One region of the Kosakonia sp. N21 genome, then DNA from elsewhere that is predicted to be linked to it. Evidence: predicted binding sites of a transcription regulator. Region 1 holds the regulator's gene; the other holds the start of a gene.

The links. Region 1 encodes PurR, which represses purine synthesis genes. Its sites were predicted from a motif close to CANGCAAACGTTTGCNTG; they were not measured.
Region 2: purE (5-(carboxyamino)imidazole ribonucleotide mutase) is a predicted target of PurR. The motif match lies at 1,417-1,434, and genes of this name have one in related genera.

What each region holds. Positions count from the first base shown of each region.
Region 1 covers NZ_JBOBHR010000005.1:220,248-223,663, forward strand. The annotation lists gene ACQ3G7_RS14135 (MFS transporter) at 1-1,084, opposite strand, end outside; gene cydH (cytochrome bd-I oxidase subunit CydH) at 1,256-1,345, opposite strand; gene purR (HTH-type transcriptional repressor PurR) at 1,643-2,668, shown strand; partial or broken gene punR (DNA-binding transcriptional activator PunR) at 2,665-3,416, opposite strand, start outside.
Region 2 covers NZ_JBOBHR010000002.1:403,577-406,992, reverse strand. The annotation lists gene purK (5-(carboxyamino)imidazole ribonucleotide synthase) at 1-839, opposite strand, end outside; gene purE (5-(carboxyamino)imidazole ribonucleotide mutase) at 836-1,345, opposite strand; gene lpxH (UDP-2,3-diacylglucosamine diphosphatase) at 1,476-2,198, opposite strand; gene ppiB (peptidylprolyl isomerase B) at 2,202-2,696, opposite strand; gene cysS (cysteine--tRNA ligase) at 2,870-3,416, shown strand, end outside.

The DNA.
Region 1 (3,416 bases):
CCATCACCGGCACAAAGCTATAACCCAGACCACCGGATATCACCGCCCCACCGGCTGCGGCACCCAATGCGTTCCCCAGGTTAAATGCGCCAATGTTCACGGAAGAGGACAGGCCCGGAGCTTCATGCGCCACACGCATGACCCGCATTTGCAACGGCGGCACCACGGCGAAAGTCGCTGCCCCCCAGACCACCATGCTGACCGCCGCGCCGATCGCGCTCTGTGCAAGAAACGGGATAGCCAGCATGATGGCAATCAACAGCACCAAAAAGCCTTTAAGCGTACCGGTCACGGACCGATCCGCCAGTTTACCGCCAAGATAGTTGCCGATGGAGAACCCAACGCCAATCAGTACCAGCATTGCCGTAATAAAGACGGGTGTCGCATCGGTAATGGTTCGCAGAACCGGTGAAATATAGGTATAGAGCGTGAACATCGCCCCTGCCCCCAGCACCGTGGTCAGCAGCGCGGACAAAACCTGCGGGCGCATCAGCACCGCCAGCTCTTTACGCACCTCCGGGCGTTCCCCGGCGCCGCCTTTCGGCAGCGAGAAGAACAGACTCAACATCGCCACAATACCCAGCGCTGCGGTAGCCATAAACGACATGCGCCAGCCAATGGTTTCACCCAGCCAGGTCGCAGCCGGCACACCGCCGATATTGGCGATGGTTAGCCCCATAAACATGGTGGCGACGGCGCTGGCTTGCTTTTCTTTGGCGACAACGCTTGCAGCAACCACCGATCCCAGGCCAAAGAATGCGCCGTGATTGAGACTGGTTACGATACGCGCCAGCATCAGGGTGGCGTAATTCGGCGCAATCGCCGACAACACGTTACCCAGCGTAAAAATCGCCATCAAAAAAATCAGCGCGTTGCGTCTGCCACGATGAGAAAGCAGCAACGTCATTAACGGTGCACCGACCATTACGCCGACAGCGTAGGCGCTAATCAGCATCCCCGCCGCCGGGATAGAAACGTCAACGCCGCGGGCAATCACCGGCAGTAATCCCATTGGGGAGAACTCGGTCGTACCGATGCCAAAGGCGCCAATCGCCAGGGCGAGCAAAGGGAAATTCATTTTCATAAACTGACTCCGGAAAAGCCGTGTCGCTTCGGGACACTGTCGCAGAAGTCAAAAGTATGACATCAATCACAAAAAACTGCCGTTAGCGGAATGACAAAAGAGTATTGCAGAATTGATAACAATGCGGGGAAACGAAAACGGAGGGAGAAACCGGTTCCCCCTCGCGCGGGATCAATGCAGTGCAGCGGTCAGGGCGCCGAAAACGATCAGGCTCAGCACGATGACGGTAGTGAACAGTGAATACTTCAGGTCGGTGCTCATCAATTTTCTCCGTTTTAATTTCCACACAAAAAGTGAGATAGCGCATTTTTGCACAAATAAACGTAAAAATCTTGCAGGAATTAGCACGTCAGACGTTTTATCACTTCCCCTTTTGCTCAAGATCAGACAAAATTCGACGCTAAATTTATTAGCGTACCGGCCATTGACTCCCCTCCTGACGTCCAGTGTCTTTTTCCCGGCGTACCGCACCCCCGATCATGGGTACAGGGTGATTGAAGGCAAACGTTTACCTTATGTATTATCAGGAGCTTGAGATATGGTCTGGAGTGACATCTGATGGCAACGATCAAAGACGTAGCGAAGCGAGCAAACGTTTCCACCACAACCGTATCACATGTAATTAACAAGACACGTTTTGTCGCCGAAGAGACGCGCAATGCCGTGTGGGCGGCGATCAAAGAGCTGCATTATTCACCGAGCGCCGTGGCGCGCAGCCTGAAGGTGAATCACACCAAATCGATTGGCCTGCTGGCCACCAGCAGCGAAGCAGCCTATTTTGCCGAAATCATTGAGGCTGTTGAGAAGAAATGCTTCCAGAAAGGCTATACCCTGATCCTCGGTAATGCCTGGAATAACCTGGAAAAACAGCGCGCTTATTTGTCGATGATGGCGCAAAAGCGCGTAGATGGCCTGCTGGTCATGTGTTCCGAGTATCCGGAATCCTTACTGAGCATGCTGGAAGAGTATCGCCATATCCCGATGGTCGTTATGGACTGGGGCGAAGCCAAAGCCGACTTTACCGATACGGTGATTGATAACGCCTTTGAAGGCGGTTATATGGCCGGGCGTTATCTGATCGAACGCGGTCACCGCGATATCGGTGTGATCCCGGGTCCGCTTGAGCGCAACACCGGTGCGGGTCGTCTTGCCGGTTTTATGAAAGCAATGGAAGAAGCCACCATTTCCGTACCGGAAAACTGGATCGTTCAGGGCGACTTTGAACCCGAATCCGGTTATCGCGCCATGCAGCAGATCCTTGCGCAGACGCATCGCCCGACGGCCGTCTTCTGCGGCGGCGATATTATGGCCATGGGTGCGCTGTGCGCTGCGGACGAAATGGGATTGCGCGTCCCGCAGGATATTTCGGTGATCGGTTATGACAACGTGCGTAACTCCCGCTTCTTCACGCCATCACTGACCACAATACACCAGCCGAAAGATTCGCTGGGTGAAACCGCATTTACCATGCTGCTTGACCGTATTGTGAATAAGCGCGAAGAGTCGCAATCCATCGAAGTGCATCCGCGCCTGATCGAGCGCCGCTCGGTCGCCGATGGTCCGTTCCGCGATTACCGCCGTTAATCCCCTTTTGCGGGAGCCCTTATTCCGGCTCCCGCAGCCATTCCCGATTCAGCGTTTCACTGTCCCCCAGGTACTCAAGAAGCCAGTTCAGTGCAGGTGATGCCTCGTTCTGCTGCCACGTCAGGCAACAAGCGGCATCCGGGAAGGGATTTTCCAGTTCCAGCGCCACCCACTCCCCACGATCGAGCCAGGGTCTGGCAAAATGCGCCGGGACCATTCCCACGCATAACCCTGCTGACAGACAGGCTTCGGATGATTTCCAGTCCGGCACCATCACCCGTTTCTGATTATCCAGTAGCCAGGTAATACGCTTCGGTAACGAGCGCGACGTATCTTCCTGTATCAGCGAAGGCCAGTTACGTAACGTCTCATCGCTTAACGGGCCAGGTAGCGCCGCCAGCGGGTGTCGGCGAGAAACCACACATTTCCAGCTCAGCATACCCATATCGCGAAAAGCATAGCGCCCGCCGACAGGAATGGCTTGCGTTGCGCCAATAGCCAGTTCAACACGCCCGTCGGCCAGCGCATCCCAGACGCCGTTAAACACTTCCTGGTAAACCTGTAGCTCCACATCGCTAAAGTGACGATAAAAATCGACGATCAACTGCCGCGTGCGTTCGGGCCTGACAATGTTGTCCACCGCAATCGCCAGTTGCCCGCGCCAGCCATTGGCAATCTGCTGGCACTGTTGGCGGGTGACCTGCATTTTTTTGATAACAGAACGTCCTTCTTTCAAAAACCAGACGCC
Region 2 (3,416 bases), on a different contig from region 1:
GAAGGGCTGTTCACCACCGGCGGCGGCAGCGGTAAATCCACCACGGCGCGCAGATGCAGCTCAAACTGGCTGATTGATGCGCCGTTTTGCGTCCAGTGCCCGCTGTTATGCACACGCGGCGCCAGCTCATTAATCAATAAACCTGACGGGGTGACGAAGCACTCCATCGCCATCACGCCAACGTAGTTCAGTTCATGCATAATCGCCGACAGCATGGCTTCTGCCTGTTTTTGCTGCGCTGCGTTGGGCTGCGGGAACGCTACGCTTGCGCGCAGGATCCCATCCTGGTGCAGGTTATGCGTCAGCGGGTAAAACACGGTGCTGCCATCATGGGCGCGCGCGCCAACCAGCGACACTTCCCCGAGGAAATGAATGCCCTGCTCGACGATGCACTCGCCATAGCACTCATCCGGCAACCGGTCGATCTCTTCCGCACGTAAGCGCCACTGCCCGCGACCGTCGTAACCGCCCACGCGGCGTTTTACAATCGCCAGCTCACCAAGGCGGGCAAAAACCGCAGGCCATTCGCTTTTTTCTGCCAGTAACTGCCATGGCGCTGTCGCCAGCGAGAGTTTATCGAAGAGTTGTTTTTGCGTGAGGCGGTCGGCAATCACCGGAAATACATCACGGTTGACGAACGCCGGGTGACGTTCCAGTTCGCGGGTCAGGGCCGTTTCCGGCCAGCGCTCGATTTCCGCCGTAATCACACTGTGCTGAAACGGCACCGCTTGCGGATCGGCATCCAGCCCGACGGGCCAGACCGCAATGCTGAGCGGCTCTCCCGCCTGGCGTAACATGCGCCCGAGTTGACCATTGCCTAATACGCAGACCTGTTTCATGCCGCACCTCGCGGGTCCGGGTTATCCAGCACCTCATCGGTCTGCGCTTTACGCCAGTCCGCCAGACGCTGATGCAGCGCGGCGTCGTGCTGCGCCAGAATCTGCGCCGCCAGCAGAGCTGCATTGGCTGCGCCTGCTTTACCAATCGCCAGTGTGCCCACCGGAATACCGCGTGGCATTTGTACTATGGAGTAGAGACTGTCCACGCCGCTTAACGCCGCGCTTTGTACCGGCACACCCAGCACGGGAACCAGCGTTTTTGCCGCGATCATTCCCGGCAGATGCGCTGCGCCGCCAGCGCCGGCAATGATCACCTGATAACCGTTGTTTTCCGCGTTTTCGGCGAAGCTGAACAGTTTATCCGGGGTGCGGTGTGCAGAGACGATTTCAACATGGTGCGGGACGTTCAGGGTATCGAGGATTTCTGCGGCGAACTGCATGGTTGCCCAGTCGCTTTTCGAGCCCATAACAATGGCGATGCGCGCCGGTTGGTTGCTTGAAGACATGCGTCTCAAAACTCCTGTGGGTGTGCTTCAGACTACATAAGAGGGCACAGAGAATAGCATGTAAAACGGTCAAGGAAAACGGTTGCGTGGCGATGTTTCGCGGATCTCTCGCCGTACTACGCAGCCAAAATCAGAAAGGGAAAGGGATCAATTCCACGTCACTCTCGCTCACCCGCACCATTGACCCTTCGCTGTGCCAGGCCCCTAATACCGCGCGAAAAGCCGGCGCGTTATTTGCCGTCAGGGTATGAATGTACGGACGATGAGTATGACCATGGATCAGCCATTGTACGCGGTGTTTTTCCATCGTCCCGACGACCGCTTGTGCATTGACATCCATGATCTCCAGCGATTTGTTGCTGTTGGCGGCGCGGCTGTTAGCCCGCATTTTCCGGGCAATACGGCGGCGGATAAAGAGCGGCAGGGCGAGAAACAGCGCCTGTAACCAGGGCTGGTGGACTTTGGCGCGAAATGCCTGATAGCCGGCATCGTCGGTGCATAACGTATCGCCATGCATAATCAACACGTTACGGCCATACAGCGTCAGCACCTGTTCTTGCGGCAGGAGTTGCATGCCGCTGGCGCGGGCAAAACGTTTACCGAGCAAAAAATCACGGTTGCCGTGGATGAAGTAGCAGGGTACGCCGCTGTCGACGAGGGATTTAATCGCTTGCGCGATTTGCTGGTGCAGCGGGGTGGGGTCGTCGTCACCAATCCAGGCCTCAAACAGATCGCCCAGGATATAGAGCGCATCCGCCTTTCGCGCTTCTCCCGCCAGAAAACGCAGAAAACCGGCGGTGATCGCCGGTTCTTCTGTTTGCAGGTGTAAATCTGCGATAAAGAGTGTCGCCACGAATTACTCGCTAACGGTCACGCTTTCAACAAGCACGTCTTCTTTCGGTACGTCCTGGTGCATACCGCTGCGACCGGTGGCGACCGCTTTGATTTTGTCCACAACGTCCATGCCTTCAACCACTTCGGCAAACACGCAGTAGCCCCAACCCTGCAGGCTTTCGCCGCTGAAGTTCAGGAAGTCGTTGTCGACCACGTTGATGAAGAACTGCGCGGTGGCGGAGTGCGGCGCCTGAGTACGCGCCATTGCCAGCGTACCGCGGGTGTTTTTCAGGCCGTTGTTGGCTTCGTTTTTAATGGTGTCTTTTGTCGCTTTCTGATTCATGCCCGGTTCAAAACCGCCGCCCTGGATCATAAAGCCATTAATAACACGGTGGAAAATGGTGTTGTTGTAGAAACCTTCACGGCAGTAGTCCAGGAAGTTTTTAACTGTTTCAGGCGCTTTGTCATCAAACGTTTTGATTACGATGTCGCCGTGATTAGTGTGGAAAGTAACCATTATTGCATCCTGTTCTGATAGTGTGGTGCGTAGACCCGGCAATGGGCCAGAGATAGTCGCTTGTTATAGCATAACCGGCAGGTTGGATCACCTTGCAAAGTGTGCTGCTTCGGGTTTGAATTACGGGTAATATATGCAGCTTTCGCTCCACACACGTCTACATGGAATCTTCGATGTTAAAAATCTTTAATACACTGACGCGCCAAAAAGAGGAATTCAAACCTATTCATGCCGGGGAAGTCGGCATGTACGTGTGTGGTATTACTGTTTACGATCTCTGTCATATCGGCCATGGCCGTACGTTTGTTGCGTTTGACGTGGTCGCCCGCTATTTGCGTTTTCTCGGCTATCAGCTGAAGTACGTGCGCAATATCACCGACATTGATGACAAAATCATTAAGCGCGCTAATGAAAACGGCGAAAGCTTTGTGGCGTTGGTCGATCGCATGATTGTCGAGATGCATAAGGATTTTGACGCGCTGAATATTTTGCGTCCGGACAACGAACCCCGTGCGACGCATCATATCCACGAAATTATTGAGATTACTGAACGTCTGCTTGAGCGCGGTCACGCGTATGTCGCGGATAATGGCGATGTGATGTTCTCTGTGCCGACCGATCCGACGTATGGTCAGCTTTCCCGTCAGGATCTGGATCAATTGCAAGCCGGCGCGCGCGTTGAAGTGGCGGAAGTGAAGCGCAACCCGATGGATTTCGTAT